4 regions of the Pseudoalteromonas sp. OF5H-5 genome follow, and region 1 is predicted to be linked to each of the others. Evidence: predicted binding sites of a transcription regulator. Region 1 holds the regulator's gene; each other region holds the start of a gene.
The links. The regulator sigma-54, encoded in region 1, starts transcription at its own class of promoters, with help from an activator protein. The targets are predictions, from matches to a motif close to GTTGGCACGNNNNTNGNNT.
Positions count from the first base shown of each region.

Region 2: a site for sigma-54 is predicted at 1,586-1,604, ahead of L1271_RS00400 (P-II family nitrogen regulator). Genes of this name have one in related genera too.
Region 3: a site for sigma-54 is predicted at 2,401-2,419, ahead of L1271_RS13885 (LPP20 family lipoprotein). Genes of this name have one in related genera too.
Region 4: a site for sigma-54 is predicted at 2,381-2,399, ahead of L1271_RS21655 (YggN family protein). Genes of this name have one in related genera too.

Region 1 covers NZ_JAKGBF010000002.1:42,829-48,423, forward strand. The annotation lists gene L1271_RS03050 (HPr family phosphocarrier protein) at 1-64, opposite strand, end outside; gene rapZ (RNase adapter RapZ) at 65-931, opposite strand; gene ptsN (PTS IIA-like nitrogen regulatory protein PtsN) at 924-1,382, opposite strand; gene hpf (ribosome hibernation promoting factor) at 1,384-1,671, opposite strand; gene L1271_RS03070 (RNA polymerase factor sigma-54) at 1,701-3,200, opposite strand; gene lptB (LPS export ABC transporter ATP-binding protein) at 3,247-3,972, opposite strand; gene lptA (lipopolysaccharide transport periplasmic protein LptA) at 3,972-4,514, opposite strand; gene lptC (LPS export ABC transporter periplasmic protein LptC) at 4,504-5,058, opposite strand; gene kdsC (3-deoxy-manno-octulosonate-8-phosphatase KdsC) at 5,055-5,595, opposite strand, start outside.
Region 2 covers NZ_JAKGBF010000001.1:87,007-92,601, forward strand. The annotation lists gene L1271_RS00395 (GGDEF domain-containing response regulator) at 227-1,456, shown strand; gene L1271_RS00400 (P-II family nitrogen regulator) at 1,646-1,984, shown strand; gene L1271_RS00405 (ammonium transporter) at 1,998-3,227, shown strand; gene mrcB (penicillin-binding protein 1B) at 3,389-5,595, shown strand, end outside.
Region 3 covers NZ_JAKGBF010000008.1:223,485-229,079, forward strand. The annotation lists gene L1271_RS13865 (chemotaxis protein CheV) at 1-54, opposite strand, end outside; gene flgA (flagellar basal body P-ring formation chaperone FlgA) at 195-902, shown strand; gene flgM (flagellar biosynthesis anti-sigma factor FlgM) at 975-1,298, shown strand; gene flgN (flagellar protein FlgN) at 1,291-1,719, shown strand; gene L1271_RS13885 (LPP20 family lipoprotein) at 1,794-2,270, opposite strand; gene L1271_RS13890 (flagellar assembly protein T N-terminal domain-containing protein) at 2,475-3,671, shown strand; tRNA gene L1271_RS13895 (tRNA-Arg) at 3,779-3,853, opposite strand; gene L1271_RS13900 (FlgO family outer membrane protein) at 4,187-4,828, opposite strand; gene L1271_RS13905 (FlgO family outer membrane protein) at 4,839-5,492, opposite strand; gene L1271_RS13910 (FlgO family outer membrane protein) at 5,507-5,595, opposite strand, start outside.
Region 4 covers NZ_JAKGBF010000021.1:12,569-18,163, reverse strand. The annotation lists gene L1271_RS21680 (YqaA family protein) at 1-138, opposite strand, end outside; gene L1271_RS21675 (TlpA family protein disulfide reductase) at 245-757, shown strand; gene L1271_RS21670 (DUF2721 domain-containing protein) at 770-1,234, shown strand; gene L1271_RS21665 (c-type cytochrome) at 1,336-1,782, shown strand; gene L1271_RS21660 (PA3496 family putative envelope integrity protein) at 1,961-2,146, opposite strand; gene L1271_RS21655 (YggN family protein) at 2,435-3,220, shown strand; gene L1271_RS21650 (aminotransferase-like domain-containing protein) at 3,259-4,818, opposite strand; gene L1271_RS21645 (DMT family transporter) at 4,817-5,595, shown strand, end outside.

The sequences.
Region 1 (5,595 bases):
GAACCGTCGCTGCTCGAGCGTGCAGGCCGAGTTTGTTTTGGATTAAAAACGTATCTTCTAACATTTAACCCTCTTGCTCTCGGTGACGAATTTTGACGTTGGGATGGGTTTTAGCAAAACGTTCACCAATGGTTTGCGCTAAGTATACCGAGCGATGTTGCCCACCTGTACATCCTATTGCGATCGTTAGATAACTGCGATTGTTACGCTCTAAGTGTGGTAACCAAGTTTGTACGAAGGTTTGGATCTGCCAAGTAAACTTTTGCACGATGCTGTGACTCGACAAATAGTCTTTGACTGGCTGATCTAAGCCAGTTAGCGGCTTAAGCTCAGGCTCCCAATGTGGGTTGGGTAAAAAGCGCGCATCAAAAACGTAATCCGCTTGTTTTGGGATGCCGTGTTTAAAGCCGAAAGATTCAAAGGTAATAATGAGTTGTTTGTCTTTTTTACCTAAGATTTTTTCGCGGATATCTTCTGCAAGTTGATGAACGCTCAGGCCTGTAGTATCAATGAGAAAATCGGCGCGAGTGATCAGCACGTCTAACAATTCCCGTTCTTTCTTTATCGCAACATCTAATGGAAGATTATGCAGTGAAAGAGGGTGCAAACGGCGTGTTTCTGAGAAGCGCTTTATCAGGGTTTGATCGTCACTGTCTAAATAAAACAGGGTAGGTTTGGCAAAGCCTGGTAAGTATTCAAGAATGTCATTAAACTCGTCCTGTTCTTTAGGTAAGTTTCTAACATCAATACTGACTGCAATTTTATTATAATTGTCCGAAACACTGCGGACTAAAGACGGCAGCAAATTGACCGGAATGTTATCCACACAATAGTAGCCTAAGTCTTCCAATACTCGAAGCGCTACAGATTTACCAGAGCCTGAGCGGCCACTGATAATGATAAGCTCGAGTCCTTTTTCTTCATCACTCATCAAGTTCACCTTGGATCACTGCATATAACTCATCATCACTTTTTGCTTGCCTAAGCATTTTGCAAAAAGACTTGTCTTTGAGTGTATCAGCAATCGCCGCTAAGGTCTTCAGGTGTTGTTGATTATCACCTTCAGGTACGATGAACGCGACAAAAATATCGACAGGCTGCTTATCTATGGCTTCAAACTGGATCCCTTGCTCGCTGACAAGCACCATAGCAAGGATTTTATCCAAACCTTCAAGTCGACCATGGGGAATGGCAATGCCTTTACCGATCCCTGTGCTGCCTAATTTCTCTCGCGCCATTAAGGCGTCCAAGATAGCATGCTGACTGGTATTTGGAATTTGGCTATGAGCCAGTTCGCTGATGTATTCTAAAATACGTTTTTTGCTATTAAAAAGGACCGCAGCTTTACTGCAGTCCTTGTTCACTAATTCACTTAATTTCATCTTAGTGTCGAGTGAGCTTCTCTTTGTGTTTAATAACTTGACGATCTAGCTTGTCGATAAGGCCATCAATTGCGGCATACATATCTTGATGCTCTGTTGATGCAAATAGCTCGCCGCCGTTTACGTGTAATGTTGCTTCTGCTTTTTGTACTAGTTTCTCGACATCAAGGATCACATGCACATTATTGATATGATCAAAGTGCCTTTCTAGCTTCGCAAACTTGTTGGTGACATAGTCTCTTAATGAGTCAGTAATTTCTACATGGCGACCAGTTAGATTTAGTTGCATAAGCATTTTTCCTTCTTGGGTTTTACGTCTTATATCAAGCTTTTACGCTGATTTGACGGTGGAATGGCTAGGGATTCACGATATTTTGCAATCGTACGTCTCGCTACCTTAATTCCTTGCTCAGCTAAGATATCTGCAATTTTGCTGTCACTCAATGGCTTCGCGGTATTCTCTGCAGCTATCAGCTTTTTGATAAGTGCTCTAATTGCTGTAGAAGAGCACTCACCTCCATTTTCCGTACTTACATGGCTAGAGAAGAAATACTTCAGCTCAAATATTCCCCGAGGTGTATGCATGTATTTTTGTGTTGTCACACGGGAAATTGTGGACTCATGCATCTCAACCATTTCAGCAACATCATTTAGCACCATAGGGCGCATTGCTTCGGGGCCATGTTCAAAGAATGCCTGTTGTTGTTGCACAATGCAATTGGTAACTTTTAATAAAGTATCATTTCGGCTTTCTAAGCTTTTAATAAACCACTTTGCTTCTTGTAAATGTGAGCGAATAAACTGACTATCCGTACTGGATTTCGCCGTTCTAGACATCGCAGCGTAATGGTCATTTACTCTTATTTTAGGCATAGCATCAGGATTTAGCTCTACGACCCAACGACCTTTTACTTTTTTCACCGATACGTCAGGGATCACATATTCAGGCTCTTCATGAATAATGCTTGCCGCAGGCTTTGGGTTAAGGCTATGTATTAACGTCATGACCTCTTTGAGATCGGCTTCTTTAAGGCGCGTTTTCTTAGCCAAAGTTCGATAGTCACGGCTGGCAAGCAAGTCGATATGCTCTGTCAGGATCATTTTTGTTTCGGCAATCCATGGGGTATCTGGGGCGAATTGGTTTAGCTGAATGCATAAGCATTCTTGTAAACTACGCGCTGCGATACCGACAGGGTCAAAAAGCTGAATGCGTTTGAGTACGGCTTCGACTTCATCTAGCTCAATAGGCTCTTCGCTATTCTCGTCATTAATGCTTTCTAAAATGTCTTCGCAAGACAGTGTTAGAATGCCTGACAGGTCGACCGCTTCAATAATCGCAATCGCAATAGCTCTATCTGTTGGACTAAATGGTGTCAGTTCGAGTTGCCACATGAGATAATCGTGGAGAGATTCAGAGGTTTCCCCTTGATAAACATTATCGTCATCGGGAAGTGGACCTGAGCTTGCAGCAGGCGCTGCACTCATATACTCGTCCCAAGTGACATCCATGGCAAGGTCATCGCTCACAGTGTCTTTGCTCATGGCGGTATCTGAGTCTATCTCATAGTCACTAACCTGCGTTTCATCGGCTGAATCTTGATTGTCGTCAGCACGGCTCTTTTCTTGGCTGTGTTGGTCAGCGTTTTCGCCGTCAGTATTATCACCTTCTTCCACTTCCAACAATGGATTGCTGTCTAATGCTTCTTGTATTTCTTGTTGCAGATCCAATGTACTAAGCTGCAGCAAGCGAATGGCTTGTTGCAGTTGCGGAGTCATTGTAAGTTGCTGCCCCATGCGCAGCTGTAATGATTGCCTCATGTATCTCTAACAATCCTTTTTAACAGTTATTAATACTACGTCTTAACTATAGCTTGAATTGTTCGCCTAGGTAGACATCTCTTACGGTTTGATCTGCCAAAACATGTTCTGGCGTGCCTGCAGCGATTAACTCACCATGTGAAACGATGTAGGCCTTTTCACATACGTCCAGTGTTTCTCTAACGTTATGATCGGTGATAAGCACACCGATACCACGGTTTTTTAGGTGCTCTATGATTGTCTTTATATCTAACACCGAAATAGGATCAACACCAGCAAAAGGTTCATCTAACAGGATAAACTTAGGGTTTGCGGCTAAAGCACGAGCAATTTCGACTCGTCTTCTTTCGCCTCCCGACAATGCCATGCCCTGTGAGTCGCGAATGTGTTGAATATTAAACTCATCCAGTAACTCGTTTAGTTCAGCTTCTCTTTCAACTTTAGATAAGTCTTTTCGAGTTTCTAAAATCGCCATCAAATTTTGATAGACCGTGAGTTTTCTAAAGATTGAAGACTCTTGCGGTAGATAGCCAATACCAAGTCGTGCACGGCTGTGCATCGGTAACAAAGTGATATCTTCGTCATCAATCTGAATATAGCCTTTGTCGCTTGGTACTAACCCTACAATCATGTAGAACGTAGTGGTTTTACCTGCACCATTTGGTCCTAATAAGCCTACAATACTGCCAGCCTGAACACTTAAACCAACATTTTTGACGACCTGACGACCCTTATAACTCTTTGCTAGACCAGTTGCTTTGAGCTCGCTCATTAATTGTTACCTTCTTCCTGCGCTTTTTTCTCTTTAGCGTCTTTTTTGTCATCAACAGGAACAAGGATGGTTCTTACTCGAGAGTCTTCTTGGTCTGAGCGCTCAGCGCTGATCAATTGCTTTTCAATGTCATAGGTGATGACTTGAGCATTGATTTTTTGCCCAGTTTGATTGATTTCAGCATCACCAGAAATCACTAGGGTTCCCTTCGCTACGTCGTAACGGATTTCATTTGCTTTGGCTTCTAGCAAGTTGCCATCGGGTTGACGTTCGCTAAAAGTGGCAGGGCTGCCAGTTGCCACAAGCAGTTGCTTGTTAATGCCAAGTTCCGCGCGACGGTGGACCTCTAGGCGATCGGCATTTATCTTTCTGTTGCCATGAATAATAACAACATTCTGTTCAAAAATACCGATGTTGCTTTGCAGTTGAGCTTGCTGACGGCCAGCATCAATAATGACTTCATTTTGTTCTGCAGCAATTGCTAGAGTAGAACTTGCAAGCAAGCCGATGAAAACTAGTTTGTTAATGATTTTACTGGTCATAATAAATTGTCTTTGTGTGGTTGATGAGTTCGATCACTTGCTTTTGTAGATCCGCATGCAGTCCTTTACCTGTGATCCTAAGACTAGGACCGTTGATAACGACAGGGTGTTCCGACTTCATCAATTTTTGCTTAATTTCAACTCTTACATTATCGGCATTGATATCCGTGATCATGGCGTTAGGTGTTAAATTCTTTGCCAACACATTGCCCTCTAATATCAAGGTGTTGTTTTCGTATAGGGTTGCTTCTAATGCGCTTATTTGCCAATTCTGTTCACCGTTATATAAGGTGAAAATGGGCTTTTCAAAGTGACTAAAGCCAAGATCTTGATACAACTCCATCTTATCAGCAGTTACCTGATAGTTTAATAAGCCATTTTCACTATAGGTCGTTTGCTGAAGCGTGGTTGCAACATAATCGGGTTTAGCTAACGGTTCATCTTCGTTTGCTGGATCCGCCTCTGATGGATTAAACATGGGCGACCACATCCATACCATTAAAGAAGCGAAAACAATGAGTAAGATGACACGTAATACGGTCATGTACTTGATCCTTTGGAAGTCAATAAGTGATTTTGGCTGAGCATTAGAAGATCAGTTAGTTCTCTCACGGCACCAAAGCCACCTGGCATCAAGGTCGTGTAATGGGCGATATGTTTAACAAGAGGATGTGCATCATTGACGGCAACGGCAAAACCAACTCGTTCCATTACGGGTAGATCTGGGCCATCATCACCAATATATGCAATTTCGTCATCATTAAGGTTGAGCTTAGTCTTCAGTTCATCATATGCCACTAACTTGTTTTCTTGACCTTGGTAAATATAAGTTACATTTAAACTAGTCATGCGTTGCTGAACTATTTGTGAATGTCTACCTGTGATAACGGCGACTTCGATACCACTATCAATCAAGGCCTTAATACCAAACCCGTCTTTGGTATTAAATGCTTTCAGTTCTTCACCATTGTTACCAAGGTATATACGGCCATCTGAGAATACGCCATCAATATCGCAAATTAATAATTTGATTTGTTTTGCTTTTTCCCAAGCTTCAGTTGAAATCGTCTGATATAAATCT
Region 2 (5,595 bases), on a different contig from region 1:
CTGAAATTCAAAGCCGTTGAGACAAACTCAACAAAAAAAACGGCAGGTTTGAAAAATAGGCTGTTGTAACCTCGTTTATCGAAAAGTAACGAATTTGAGCCGATTTGGTTTTTTTTAGTGCAAGATTCGCGTATATTTAATACTTAATTATGTAGTAATAAAGTATTTAGCCTCGTTAAATTCTTGTTTCACTGCGCTTCTCGTTGTACTTAAGAGATCTCAATCCATGCAAAGAATTTTAATTGTTGAAGACAGTAAAGTCGTACAACAGGTATTGCGACACCTTGCTGCTCAGCATCTAGATGTCGAAATCGATTTTGCTTGGTCCCTCAAGGAAAGTAAGGACTTCTTAGCACAGCACCAATATACATTGGCGCTGGTAGATTTAACGCTGCCCGATGCGATGGACGCAGAGGTCGTGCAGCTCACGCTTAGCCACAAAATACCCACCGTGGTGTTGACCTCAAAAATAGATGAATATAGCCGCCAGCAAATGCTTGAAATGGGTGTGGTGGATTATGTGATTAAAGATAACCGCGATTCATACCTATACGCGGTCAAGTTAGCATCTAGACTATTGAGAAACCAAGGTTGCAAGGCGCTGATCGCCGATGATTCTGTGATCAGTCGAGCGGTAATGAAGCAGATGCTTGAAAAGCAATTATTTACAGTGCTTGAGGCGCAAGATGGCGAACAGGCATTGGAGATGTTGCTATCTGACCATGAAATTAAGCTACTGCTGACGGACTTTGCGATGCCGACGATGGATGGCTTTGAGTTGGTAAAATCCGTTCGTAATAGTCGTGGACGAGATGAGTTGGCGATTATTGGTCTGTCTGGCGCAGGAAGTCATGGCTTGTCAGCAAAGTTTATCAAATACGGCGCCAATGACTTTTTGGCAAAACCTTTTATGAGTGAAGAGTTTCATTGTCGTATCATGCAGACGATGGAACAGCTCAATTTGATCGCAGAAATCAAAGAATATGCGCATCGAGACTATTTAACAGGGCTTTATAACCGCCGCTATTTTTGTCAGCAAGCAGAGCGTTTAATCAAGAACAAACCGAGCCAGCATATATTGGCATTGTTAGACCTCGATCACTTTAAGTCTATTAATGATCAATATGGTCATGAAAGCGGTGATGATGTACTTAAACAAGTTGCTGATTTACTGCGTAGTGCATTTGGTCACTATATTGTCGCACGTATTGGTGGGGAAGAGTTTGCTTTGCTTATTCCAAGCTCAGATATGAAGATGGCAAAGCACATGCTAGAAGACTTTAGAGAGCGCCTTGCACAGCAAGCATTCAAAATTCCTGAGGGTAAGCATTATTGCACCATCAGTATTGGCCTCGCGGCTTGCCAATCAAAGAGTTTAAGCGAAGTAATGCGCAAGGCAGATAAGGCGCTCTACAAAGCGAAGGACAAACAACGAAATTGCGTTATCGCGCATTAGCTTTTCGTTATTTGAGTGTTTATGCACCAACTCAGTTCAGGCTTAATATCAATGCACCTAGATGGTGCATTTTTTATGCGTGAAATTCCACCTCCCACTTTAATTCATTGTTAATTAAGGAATAAAAAATTTGGCATAAAGGTTGGATTACTGCATACAACAGGATCAACTGTCCTAAGGGGACTCAGCATGAAAATGATAAGTGCAATAATAAAACCATTTAAGCTTGATGAGGTACGTGAAGCGTTAGCCGATCTAGGGATTGAAGGCATGACGGTTGTTGACGTTAAAGGGTTTGGACGTCAGCGCGGTCATACCGAACTGTATCGCGGTGCAGAATATCAAGTCGATTTCATTCCAAAAATAAAAATAGAAATTGCGACGTTAAGCGAAAACGCCGAGCGCGTTGTGGAAACGGTTACAAAGGCTGCGTTCACTGGAAAAATTGGTGACGGAAAAATCTTTGTTTACGACTTAGACCAAGTTGTTCGGATCCGTACCGGCGAACTTGATGAAGAAGCCATTTAAGGGGAGCCGAACAATGGAAAATACAATAATAGAACTAAAATTTTCATTAAATACCTTTTACTTTTTGATCTCTGGTGTCTTAGTTATGTGGATGGCTGCCGGATTCGCTATGCTTGAAGCGGGATTAGTACGCTCAAAAAATACCACTGAAATCCTTACCAAGAACGTCGCACTGTACGCCATTGCTTGTACTATGTATCTGCTTATTGGTTACAACATCATGTATGTCGATAATGCCGAAGGTGGGGTTTTACCAAGTCTCGGTGCGCTCATTGGCAGTGCTGCTGATGATGCCGACCATGCACTGCAATCCGACTTTTTCTTCCAAGTGGTATTTGTTGCAACGGCTATGTCAATTGTCTCTGGCGCTGTTGCCGAGCGTATGAAATTGTGGGCGTTTTTAGCATTTTGTGTGGTGTTAACTGGTTTTATCTACCCGTTAGAAGGCTATTGGACGTGGGGTGGTGGTTTCTTATCTGAGCTTGGCTTTGTTGACTTTGCCGGTTCAGCCATTGTGCATGGTGCCGGTGCTGCTGCGGCACTAGCGGGTGTTCTGTTACTTGGTGCGCGCAAAGGAAAATATGGCAAAAATGGTGAGGTTTACCCAATTCCTGGTTCCAACATGCCACTGGCGACACTAGGCACCTTTATTTTGTGGATGGGATGGTTTGGCTTTAACGGTGGCTCTCAACTGTTCCTTGCCGACAAAGAAAATGCCATCGCGGTCAGCCAAATCATGCTAAATACCAATGCGGCGGCGGCGGCAGGTGCGGTTGCTGCACTGTTGGTGTGTAAATTAATGTGGGGCAAGGCGGATTTAACTATGGTACTTAATGGTGCGCTAGCAGGTCTGGTGACTATTACCGCTGAGCCTGCCTCTCCAACACCTGTATTAGCGCTTATTCTCGGTGCCATAGGCGGTGCATTGGTGGTGTTTAGTATCGTTGCGCTAGATAAGGCAAAAATTGATGATCCTGTCGGTGCTATCTCTGTTCACGGTATATGTGGTGCGCTAGGTGTGATGATGGTGCCATTTTCAAACTCAGACGCTACTTTCCAAGGTCAGGCTGTGGGACTTATCACTATTTTAGGTTTTGTTTTCATTGCTTCTTATATTGTCTGGAGTGTATTGAAAGCGAGCATGGGGATCCGCGTTGGCGAAGAAGAAGAACTAAGCGGTATGGATCAACATGATTGCGGCGTAGATGCCTATCCCGAGTTCGTGACAGTTCGCGGACAATAATACCAATTTGGCTCTCAGTCAATATTGTAAAGTTCTCGTTGTCTAAACAAAGTGAGTCCAACAGGGCTCACTTTTCTTTATATATATTATTCTACTTTCAGCAGTTGTTAATTTAGGTTACCCTACCATCTTGCGATTCATTTTTTAGTTTTACTTGGGTCATGACGGATAAAAAGAAACGAAAACCTGCCAACAAATCAAACGTCAAAGCGAACACTTCGCGTAAAAACAATACCCAGCAAAACGGTTCTAAGATGCAAAGAGTTAAAAGCCGTGTACTGAGCACGTTGTGGTCTTTCTTTTGGAAAGGGACTATTGCGGCGATATTCCTTGTTGCAATTTATATCATCTACTTAGACGCCAAAATAAGCCGGCAGTTTGAGGGCAATAAGTGGGAACTTCCCGTTCAGGTTTATGCCAGATCGATGCAGTTTTTCCCCGATCAATTCCTTAATGAGGATGAAGTGCTGTGGGAACTGAAGCGGCTTAACTATTCTCGTGTAAATCGTATCAGCCGTACCGGTCAATATATCGTTCAAGGTCGCACAATCACCATCCATCGTCGCGCGTTCGAATTCTACGATGGCCCAGAAGTGGCGCGTATTTTTACGCTTAATTTTGCTGGTAAAAAGCTTGCCAATATTGTTGATAATCAAGGTCGGCGCTTAGCCGGCGCTCGCTTAGAGCCGGTGCAGATTGCTCGGATCGGCAATGAATCGCGCCAAGACAGAGAGTTTGTTCCGTTCGATAAATTCCCTAATATTTTAAAAGAAACACTGCTGGTGGTAGAAGATCGAGACTTTTACGAACATCATGGTGTTTCTGCGCTGTCTATTTTGCGTGCGCTGTATGCCAACATCAAAGCGGGGCGAACTGTGCAAGGTGGCAGTACGCTTACGCAACAGCTCGCAAAGAACTTTTATCTCACCAGAGATCGCACCTTAATCCGCAAGGTGAATGAAGCATTCATCGCATTGATTTTAGATTTCCGTTACAGCAAAGATGAAATCCTTGAAGCCTATTTAAACGAAGTGTTTTTGGGACAAGCCTATAATCAAGGCGTTCATGGTATGGGGCTTGCGGCCGATTTTTATTTTGGTAAACCAGTGGACGAGCTTGAGTTTGACCAAGTCGCTATGTTAGTTGCAATGGTTAAAGGACCGTCTTTTTATAACCCAAGACGATATCCTGAGCGGGTAATGGAAAGGCGCGATTTAGTCTTAAGGTTGATGGTGGAAAATGGCCTCATCACAACCCCTGAGTATCGCGCGGCGCTCTCTAGGCCGATTGATGTACAGCCTTTAAAAGCGAGCCGTATGCAGTCTTATCCTGGATATTTGGAGTTGGTGAATCGCGAGTTAAAGAAACTGGTGCCTGATGATGACATTGTCGACTCTGGAATTCGGATTTTTACTTACCTAGATTTACAAAAGCAAACGGCGATGGAAGATGCTGTTAAAAAGGGCTTACCTTACTTAGAACGCCGTTTCAAAACGGAAGAGCTAGAAACCGCGATGCTGTCAGTTAATGTTGAAAAAGCGGGCGTATCGGCGTTAGTTGCTGGTCGCCAGTTGAAGTTTTCAGGTTTTAATCGGGTATTAGACACCGAGCGCAATATAGGTTCACTGGTTAAGCCCGCTATTTATTTGAGCGCTTTGTCGAATCCAAACTACCATTTGGGTATGCTACTTGATGACAGTCCACTCGAAGTGACTGACGGTTCAGGTAAAGTTTGGTCTCCAGAGAACTTTGATCATAAATTCAGAGGCCAAGTGCCAATGTTTGAAGCGTTCAGCAATAGTATCAATATTCCGGCAGTAAACCTTGGCTTGGATGTGGGTGTGAATCGAGTCGCACAAACTTTGAATGACCTTGGAGTCTCTAAGTCGATTCCACTTTATCCTTCTTTATTGTTAGGCGCGTTAGAGTTATCCAGTTTTGATGTTGCACAGGCGTACACCACACTTGCTGCAGATGGTAAGCAGAGCGAGTTGACCAGCGTCATGGCGATCACCGATTCACTGGGTAAACTAGTATACGAACATCCCGTGCAAAAAAGCCAAACGCTAGACAGTGATGCGGTATACATGACGAAATATGGCATGAAGCGCGTAACTAAAAAAGGCACTGCTAAACGCCTTAACCTTCACTTCCCCTCAATTCAACTTGCAGGGAAAACGGGGACTAGTAATGATTTAAGAGATAGCTGGTTTGCAGGTTTTGACCAAAATACGGTCACCGTGGCTTGGATTGGCCGTGATGATAACAAGCCAACGGGATTAACGGGCAGCCAGGGGGCGCTTGAGCTCTATATTCGCTATCTTAAACCACTAAATCCACAAGCGATTGTTGATGAGCGTCCAAAGTC
Region 3 (5,595 bases), on a different contig from region 1:
GTTTTGTCCAACCAGCTGTGTACGTTGGTTAACCGAGTCTAAAATACCTGCCATTTCAATCTCCTACTGTATAAACCGCTAATCGGAACGATCTTTGCTTCGACTCTGATATGGTTTACCACCCTTGATTAGGTGCAGTTATTAAAGCAGAATCTTTATACCTTGTTTCACCCCATAAGCATAGTCGAAACATCATGAGTTTGTTAAAAAAAACCCATTACATTCAGTTTTTTTGTTTGTTCGCTTATTTTATAGGCGTTGACTATGGTTATTGTCAGCAATATGACAACAAAACTTTAGAACAAAGCGCAATAGAATTTGTTGAACCAAATGTAGAGCAAGATCCCGACAGCCAGCTATCACTAACTGCTATACCACTTGATTCAAGAATTCCAGCAAGGGATTGTCAATCGCCGTTGCAATATAGTACAGCAATGACTCCGCCTTTTGACACTCAAGTGACAGTACAAATTAGATGCAACGATACCCTCAGCTGGACTCAATACGTCCACGTGCGTATCGATCACCTCTTCCCTATTTTAGTTAGCGCGACCATGTTAGAAAAAGGCCGTGTTATTCAGGACGACGATGTGAAAATAGAGTATCAGCCGAAACGTTTTCGTAGAGTTTCCTATATAGAAGATAAGTCGATACTAATAGGCAGTAGAAGCAAACGTAATATCAGAGAAGGTCAAGCCTTTACTCAGGCTCATATTTGTATGGTCTGCAAAGGCGATACGGTGACGATTATTGCTAAATCAGGTGGGCTTGTGATCAAAACTCAAGGAGAAGCGCAGCAAGATGGCAACCGTGGTGAACTTATTAATATTAAAAACGCTCGCTCTGGCAAAACCTTACGTGCTAGAGTAATAGAAGTGGAAACAGTAGAGGTGAATTTATAAAAAATTTGCTAAAGTAATACTATTAAACGCCGATAACAAGGCTGAGAGTATAATTTTATTGGGTCTACAATCATGGTTAATCAAGTTAACGGTCAGAATCAGTCTACATCCGTTGCTAATAATGTTAAGCAACAGAAGGCTGAATTGCAAAGAAATGATGCTAATAGTGCGTCAGTTAAATCACCGGCTACACCGAAAGCAGCTGCGGATTCAGTGAGCCTGACTCCACAAGCGCAACAGCTGAAAACGGTCAACGAAAAAGCGCAGCAGTCATCAGGCTTTGACGACAAGAAAGTCGAAGAACTGAAAAAAGCGATTGCAGAAGGCAAGTATCAAGTTGACGCGGAAAAACTAGCCAAAAACATAGCTGCATTTGAGTTCGAAATATATGGATGATTTGGTTCGGCTCTGCCACCACAAACTTTCAGAACAAATCTCGACGCTAGAAGCGATGACCCAGCTTCTGGCTCGTGAGCTTGACGAGCTCGCGTCTCGGCGTGGCGACAACTTAAAAGAAATCGCTCGTGAAAAGCTAACTCTCATTTCAAAACTGCAAAAGCTCGACAATGAATTGTCAAAAACTGAGTCTCACGTCTTTGAAAGCAGTGAAGTAGCCCCGCTCGTTGCTAAAGTGCGAGCACTACTCAGTGAGTGCCAAACCAAAAATGAAATCAATGCTAAAACGGCTCATCAGGCTAATGTAAGCACACGTGAACTAAAAGGGATCTTAATTGGAGCACCAACTTCAATTACATATGGTCAAGATGGCAGCGTGAAAAGTAGCGACAGTGAATTGGTACGTAACCTAAAGGCGTAGCCACGCCTGTCGTATTTTAGTATTGAAGAACAATCGAAGTGAAGCGCATTAAGTAAGCGATATATGATGAGTGCTTACTTAAAGCTATAAGATATCTTCTTAATTTTCTGCGGCTTGACTTGAGTAATATACAAATCATAAACGCGTTTCATATCAAGCTCTAACTCCGTCGCGTAAGTATCACCAACTGCGTAACTTTTCAGCACCTTAGCCCCACGAACAAGTCCATTTACTTGGCTCTTAAGACCGTCGTTTTGCGCAACCGCTCCTTTTACCGTAATAGTGGATGTCAAATTCTGGCCATACAGTTGCTCAGCCAATTCACGATACGCTTCTAATTTTGACACTTTAATTGCCATTAGCTGCTTCTCACCCGCAGTATTACCCGGCTGAGCACTCAAAGGAGCGTACCCCACAGCCCGTAAAACAGGAAAAGTTTCCGGTTGCACTGTTTCATATTCAATATGCTTATCAACGAGGCTTGAACAGCCGCTGAGCCCTGCTAGCGAACAAACCATAACAACTGAACTGATAGAATTAGTGATACGCATTTCACCCCACTCCGCTACAATATATACCAATCAAAATTAAGCACTTCCCCAACATCTTGGTCTCGCAAGGGTTGTTGTGGTTTCATTGAGTATTGGCAAGAAATAAAATTAACTTTCATAATGTATGATTATGCACGAACCTTGCCAAAATTTGGCACAGGTATTGCTGAGTTGAAGAGTAGTTTTTGATCTGGGCATTTAAACATGAAAAAGCAATTCGCGACCAGTCTATCACTGTTGTGTATCACCTTGGTTCATCCAGCTTATGCTGAATGGTTTGAAGTTACCGGCATAGCTGACGTTAAAAATGGCGACCATCAAAAAGCCAAAAGAAAGGCGGTAAATGACGCCATCACACAAGCTTTGCTGTTTTCTGGCGCTTCGGTGAGTAGTGTGCAAACCGTCACCGATGGTGTACTCACCCAAGATCAACTTAAGATCCGCTCAAATGCTGAAATCCAAAGTGCCAACGTAATTGCTGAAGCAAAAGTTGGTGACTCATGGCAGGTGACATTACATATCGATATTACCCCACAGAGTGCTCAGTGCCCTACTAGTGCTTACGACAAACAGGTTGCAGTCACACAAAGTCAGTTAAAAAATAAACACCAAGCAACACTAGGTCAAATTTTTGACATAAATAAAGCGGTGAGCGAGCGCCTATACCAGACAATGTCTGAACAAAAGTTGAGCTTAGAACCTGTTCCTTATTTCGCACAGACCATAGATGTTAACCGCTTTTTCAGCCAGCGGTTTGATTATAATGAACAGCTAATCGAGACCATTACGGCAAATACGAACAGCCAATTTGTATTACTGAGTCAAATTACTGATATTGCAGGTGTCGATAAACTTAATAGCGACTTCGCATTTTGGCAAAGTGATAAATATTTAAGAAGCTTCAAGGTAGACTTTGCGCTGTTTGATGCACTTTCTCATGAAAGGGTGTGGCAAAAGCAATATGCCACTCAAGGCGTGTGGCCGTTTAAGAAGACCAAATTAATTGATGTGTACAGTGAGCGCTTTTGGCAGACAGATTATGCTGATGAGATCCAAACCACGCTGATACAAATCGCAACTGATTTAAACGCAGCGGTGGCCTGCTTACCAACCAACGGCAAAATCCTACATATCGATGATGAACAAGTCGTTATTAATTTGGGCCGCATGCATGGCTTAGAGAATGGCCAGATCCTTAACGTAGCGCATAGTAATCCGCTGACTAATGTCGATGGTAAAATATTTATGCATCAAATTAAAACCATTAATAAACTGCAAGTGATCCAGGTGAATGCGCAAAACGCCATTGCGGTAAATATCAGTAATCGCCCACTTCACAATGTGCAAATTAATGATTTGGTTGAAATTCAAATAGAAAATGAAAATGAGTTTGAACTGTAAGGTTAAGACTACTATGACGCAGACAAGATTTTCGACGACTTTACACACTCTACATCATGCTTCCGCCGCCCATTTACTTTGGTAATTCCACGCAAAAGTGATACCAATGGCGTCCCCAGTAGGAATCGAACCTACATCTAAGCCTTAGGAGGGCCTTGTTTTATCCATTAAACTATGGGGACAATCTCTAAAGTCAGATAACAATCGCCTTTTTTGACCTTCACTAGCGGGATCTGCGGTACTTAATACCAATGAAAGTCGAGAATTGTTGATTCTCTGTTGTACTGCATCTCAGTGACTTCGCTTTAGTATACTGATCTTAATGAACTTTTAAAGGTTAATAGTCAATTTATTCGCGGTAATAAATGAGCTGGCTCAGTAGGTGAATACGCAGCAGTTAAGACCCACTACTGCGCTATCAGTTACTTCACTTGAGGTGTGAATAAGAAGTAGGATAGTTCTTCGTTTAATAAAACCTAAACGGTATTTTCTTCTAAAAACCGCTATTTGAAGTACTACCTTGCAGCGGTTGCCTGATCATCAAGGATAAAATACGGGATGGTCACCACCGTGCTTGCGATCACTAAGTTAGTGTTAAACTCTAACAATCTTGCATTTACCTCCACGCCTCGTGGACGGTAAACCATAGTGCCTGTGAGCAAATGGCTGGGAGATTGCGTGTTTTTCAAGCGGCTTGCTTTACGCGAAAAAGTCAAGTCACCACTGGATGTCACTTCAATTTTCCCCAATGCTTTAAAGTCTAACGCTTGATAACCCAGCTTTTGCATTTGATGCATTAAGGACTCAGCCAATTGGTTTCCTAGCTGGTTTGTATCCCTTAATGATTCATTAAAGTTGACAAAACTGGCTACCGCTATCGACTCAGGCTTTTGCCCTAATACAGTATCTGACAGTTCCAACGCAATTTGATTGGCGTAGTTAGCAATTTCTTTGCGATGACGATAGCTAACGAAACCAATATCTTGCAATACCGAGGCTTGTGAATCTTCATTACGCTCTTGCTCTTCCATCATGGCATACAATATTTCCATGTCGGATTGCTGCGTTTCTGTAGGTTCGGAAGCCGTTTGTTTTGTCATTTCGCAGCCACCGAGTAATGCAAGTGTCGTCGCGAATAGCACTACATTTTTCATCATCGCCTCCGAATTAGTTCGCACGCTCTATACGAATGCCATCGTATGCCGCACCATCTTGTAGGGCGTTAACTACGTTTTGCGGTAAAAAGCCTTGAGCAGAACCCACGACACTTTTACTTCTAAGCCCAACCACTCTGGCATTAACCATAACCCCGCCCTGATGATTCACCAAAGTACCACCTAGCACATACAAAAAAGGATGGTCGTCAGATAGCTCTAAAAAGTCACGGCTAAAAATGAAATCGCCTTCAGGTGTCACCCGGATATAGTCTGTTGTTTTAAAGTCCACAACAGGGATCCCAAATGCATGAAGCTCATGGATAAAGCTTTCAGCCAACTGGTTACCCAGCAAGGAACCTTTATCAAATTCTTTATCTAAAAATACAAAGCTTGTCACTGCTACCGGCGTTTTCTCATTCACGTGTTTCAAGTTTGCAACCATGTCTTGCATAATAGACTGGACATAGTGAGTGACATTTTTACCAGCCATTTGCTGAGAAACAGAGAATTGTTTCATACCGTTTGGATTACTTTGATACATCGAAGATTTTTCAAAGCCATTACGCACGGGCTCAGCCTGAGCATTATCCACCGCAAAAAAGTTACTCTGAGCACAGCCAACCATCAATGAAAGCGGCAAAACCAAACTTAATACTTTTTTCATTACTTTCATCTCCACTAATATTGGCTTCGTATAATCTGACCGTCACGATTTGTGACACGCTCCGTACCCCACATAACAGCTTTTGGAATGCTGATTGATGCGG
Region 4 (5,595 bases), on a different contig from region 1:
ACCCATTGTCGCAGCCAGCCATAACCAAACCAGTTCGCCTTGTTGTTTCACAACGAGCCCACTCAGCGCCAGCTCCGACGACGCAGGTAATAGTGTTGCGGCAATAAAAGCAAGCCCAAATAAAGAAAGGTAAATCATATCAACGGCTATAAGAAATTGGACTTTAAGAAATCATCTAAGTGGGGCAATATACTGAAATGCGCGCAAGAGTTCAAAAACACAGACACGGAAACAAGGAATAGACATGAAAACAACAATAAAAATGTTACTACTTAGTACCGTTCTCACCACCGGATTTAGTGACTGCAAGGCCTCAAACGAAGCGCTACCACAGGCAGACGATGGCTATCAGACCTATATCCACACCGGCGACTCCTTTAAACATTTGCGATTTACGGATATCAAAAACCAAGCTATTAGGTTCGATGCTAATCACAAAAAGCTGGTGATTTTATTCGCGACTTGGTGCTCCGATTCGCAACGCTTATTGAGTGAACTAAAACAATCTGAATTACTCACCCAGGCCGAGTTAACCATCGTTGCTATTGGCCGAGAAGAAACTAACACTACACTTGAGCAATTCAACGAAACCATGCAATTGCCCATCCATTTTGTTGCCGATCCCAATCGAGATATCTACAACACGTATGCCAACAAAGGCATTCCTAGAGTCATCTTGCTTGATGAACGCAACCGAGTGATGCAAACCCTCCTCGGTGAGCAACCCAACACCTTATCAAAACTAAACTGGAATTAACGAGGTAACTATATGAATCCAGAAGTCGTTAGCATTCTCACGATGGCCAAAGTTATCCAAACCGCCGTTGCCCCTGTATTTTTAATTACGGGTATTGCTGCGACCTTAGGGGTACTATCAAACCGCTTAGCACGGATCACGGATAGGGCGCGTTTACTCGATCGCAAGATCAATACCACGCAAGATGAAGAACTCAAAATGCACTTTAGCCGTGAAATGCGCGCACTGTTAAAACGGTCTCGTTTTATTCACGTTGCATTTAGCATGAGTGTACTCAGTGCGTTGCTTGTGTGTGCAGTGGTTATGCTGCTGTTCATGTCCCACTTGTACAGTATGCCATTGGGTATTACTTTATCGTCTTGTTTTATCGCGGCTATGGTGCTGCTTATTGGCGCGTTTGTCTCTTTGCTTGGAGAAATCTTTTTAGCCACCCGCAGTATGCGCAGGGGCATGATATTCAAAGACATCGAGAGTTGATTATTTAAAACTAGTTGCCTCCGTCACAGGGCACTTATCGCAATTGTTTGATTATATTTGTAATTTACATTGAAAATAGGGAAAAATATTAGGGGTTTACTATGAAGAAACTACTTACCGTCACACTATTTAGCTGTCTTGCAGCAACAGCGCAAGCTAACACTATGTTTGAATCGGCTGATGATGCAATTGAATACCGCAAAGCGTCTTTCCAATTGATCCGTTTCCAAATTGGCAATATGGGCGACATGCTAAAAGGCAAAGTACCATTTGATGCCGAAGTATTTAAACAACGTGCTCACAATGCTGCGCAATTATCGCAAATGCCTTGGGAAGCATTTATCGACGGTTCTGACAAAGGCAATACTGATGCCCTACCAGCCGTTTGGTCAAACAGAGCTGAGTTCGATGGTAAAGCCAAGCAATTTGCCGAGTATGCTCAAGCACTGGCTGTTGCAGCTGACTCTGGCGACAAAAAGCTGATTGCTTCTGCATTTAAAGATTGGGCAAAAGGCTGTAAAGACTGCCATAAATCTTTTAAAGATTAATCAAAACAAAACAGCCGCATATTTGCGGCTGCTTACTATCTGAATATCTCGTCACTTGCTTGGCTATCACCAACGACACAATAACTCAGACATCGCATTGAGTAACCCACAGCCCTGCTTAATCACACAGCCAAATTGAATTACTGTCAGTGCTAGACTCGTAGATAACGTTTAATGATCAGTCATCAATATAGTCGAAATCATCATCGCCTAGATTTCTACGTAGGCGTTTTTGCTCTAAGTAGTCGTCTAGCTTTCTTTTGACTTTACGCTTTTGCTTGTCATGTTGGTTACGACCCAACTTTTCAAATTCATCGTCTGCAAAATCATCATCAAGCGCATCGTAAGAGAATGTCTTACCCACAACTAACTCCAAAATAAAATAGTCATTAATAAAATGAGAGCCGTCTCTCAAGATCACTATTTAGCGCTAAATTGTCATTCTGAAAAGTGAGAGTTTCTTATCCTTACAATAAAAATTTTTTATCGCCTAATTCATTTTGACAAAAACAACTATATTTTAGTCAATTTCATCACTTTTAGAGCACATTAACTTTCAACAATATAACACAATATATTGATTTTACTTGGGTTTATACTTGGCACTGTTCTTGTAACAACAATCATGAAACTGAGCCAATAAGGATCGACCATGAATAAAATTTTACTACTAACAGCAGCAACAATGATGACAACCACCGTCGCTGCACACGAAAAAAATAACATCACATTTAGCGGTGACAATTGTGAAGTAGAATTTCAGAATGACGTTAGGATCACACCTGATAACTTGGTGATCACAACGGCCAAAAACAAAACAGCTGAGATCAACAACCTTGGCGAGCTGACACTCAATGGCGAGCGCATCGCACTTAATACACAGCAAAAAACGATGCTCACGCAATATGGTGATGAACTAAGAGGCCGCCTACCACAAGTGGCTGATATTGCTTTTGAAGGCATAAAACTAGCGGGCGTCGCCCTTAATGAAGTGGCACACACCTTTAATTTAACCAGTTTAGATAGCATCCATGCTGTGATCGATGATCTTGAAACAGAAGTGCAAAATACGTTTTATCAGCAAGGTGCGTTTGTGATGGGCAAGCAAACCTTTGATGAGTTTGGCCAAAATTTTGATAATCAGTTTGAAGAAAAAATCGAGACCGCAGTACAAGGTGCCATGATGCAATCGATAGGTAGCTTACTGGTTGCGATTGGCAACGAAATGTCAGATGCAAACGGTGATATGAGCAGCTTTGAACAACGTATGGAAAACTTCGCAACACAAATCGAAACCAAAGTTGAACAACAGGCAGAATCTATTGAGAAAAAAGCCGACGCACTGTGTGGCGACTTTGAACAAATCGCGAAAAACGAAGCCATTGTCGCAAAGTCTATCCCCGCCATGTCAGAGTACCAACTGTTTAAATTTAAATAATCTGACGTTGGCATAACTTACATTTAATTAAGGGTACGTTATGCCAACCCTTTCCTTTGTGCATCAGCCAGCTCCCCCAGCGTTTTAATCGCTTGCTCTACCGACGCATCCCACGGCAAGCCATAACTGATACGTATACAATTTTGATACTTTTTGCTGGCACTAAATAGCGTACCAGGCGTAATACTGATCCCACACTCCAGGGCTTTTTGGAACAACAAGGCACCATCGACGTGCTTACCTAAGTCTAACCACAGCACACAACCGCCTTGCGGGCGACTGACTCTTACCTCACTACCAAATGCAACATTCACCGCTTGGATCATACGGTCTCGATTCTCAATTAACCGTTTACGGACCAACTTTAAATGGCGCTCGTAGCCTCCGGAGCTGAGAAAATCCGCTAGTGCCCATTGATTCATTAAAGATGATGAGCAACTCAACGCACGTTTTATGCGCTTTGCTTTTGCACTAAATTGACTGGCGACCATCCAACCCACCCGATAGCTAGGCGCTGCGGTTTTTGAAAATGACGCACATGTGATCACTAAGCCCTTTTGGCTAAATGCTTGTGCCGGAATGCCACGCTGCTCGGTAAAATATAAATCGCCATACACATCGTCTTCTATCAACACCACGTCACGTTGCTCTAATAGCGCCACCAGCTGCGCACGTCTCGTATCAGGCATAAAACTACCAAGCGGGTTACTAATACTGGTAGAAAACACACACGCTCGAATATCATGCTTTTCAAGTGCCCGTTCAAGGTCGCTCAGCCAAATGCCATCATCTGGGCAAACAGGTATTTCAATGGCCTTTAACCCTAAGTTTTCAGCCAGTTCAACAATGCCAAAATAACAGGGAGATTCAATCGCTATCACGTCTCCGGGCTTGGTTACCGCTTGTAACGCAATCGCCAATGCTTCTTGCGCGCCATTGGTGATCACCACTTCATCCATGTCTATTGCTAAACCCATATCCAAATAACGCCGCACGATTTGCTTTTTTAAGCTATCTAAACCGTCCATAGGGCCATAATTAATGAGTTCGTTCCCTGCTTCTTTCATTGCGCGGCGCATAATTTTGGCAAGAACCTGCTCAGTACCAGCAATGGCGATGGGGTTGGCGATACCTAAGGGGATTGCATGTGGCTGATGGATCCCCTTATACACTTGTTCAATCAACGCCTGCTTGTTCACCACCACAGGTTTGGCGGGCAATCGTGCACGCTTCGGTGAGTCGTTGTGCGAAGTTCTGTGACATAAAAAGTAGCCGGACTTCTCTTTGGCAGTGACTTTTCCCAGATCTTCAAGTGCTTGATAAGCCTGCTTTACCGTTGGGATACTGACATTTAAGTTTTGTGCCATAACACGCAATGAGGGAAGCTTTTCGCCCGGTAAAATGGACTCTTGTTCTGCCATCGACAAGATCATTTGGATCACCTGCTGATAGAGAAAGGCGGAATGTTGGCGTTGAATAACGGTACTCATAAGCAATAATCTGTATAGGTATAAATTAGCAAATTCTGTATATAGCTTATACAGAATAACAGCGTAAACTACAGACTTCCACTGCTGTTTGAATCTAGAGCCGATCATGAAAAATCTATTTCTTTACGCCATCACTGTGTTGATTTGGGGATCAACATGGCTTGCCATTGAATACCAACTTGGCAGCATCAACGAGTTTGTGTCGCTGTTTTACCGCTTTGGCCTCGCCGCGGTTTGTATGTGGGCGTTTGTCATCTATAAGCGTGTGCCAATGCGATTTTCTCGCCGAGATCACGGCTTTTTCATCCTCTTAGCGCTGTGTAATTTTGGTGCTAACTATCTCTTCTTATATTGGGCTCAGGCACATTTAACGTCAGCGATGGCATCAATTGCATTTTCATTATTATTGGTCGTTAACATCGTCAACACTAAGTTGTTTTTTGCCAAACCTATTGCAAAGCGAATTTACTTTGGTGCATCACTGGGCACGCTTGGGATAGTCAGCTTGTTTTGGCACGACTTGGTCGCATTTGATTTGCAAAGCGAGGCCTTCTTGGGATTATCATTAGCTCTATTAGGAACGGTGGTCGCGTCACTCGGTAATATGGTGAGCGTACGCAATTCTAATCAGCAAATTGATGTTATGGCGGGAAATGCGTGGGGCATGCTTTACAGCGCTGTCATGTTAGCAACCTATGTCGCCTTTAGTGAACATCAGTTTATCAACCAAGCGCCGGCATCATATTGGTGGTCTCTGATTTACCTTAGCGTGTTTGGCACCGTCATTGCCTTTGGTTGTTATTTCTCACTACTCAAGAATATTGGGCCTGAGAAAGCGAGTTATTTGATAGTGTTATTTCCTTTTGTTGCCGTGGCCTTGAGTAC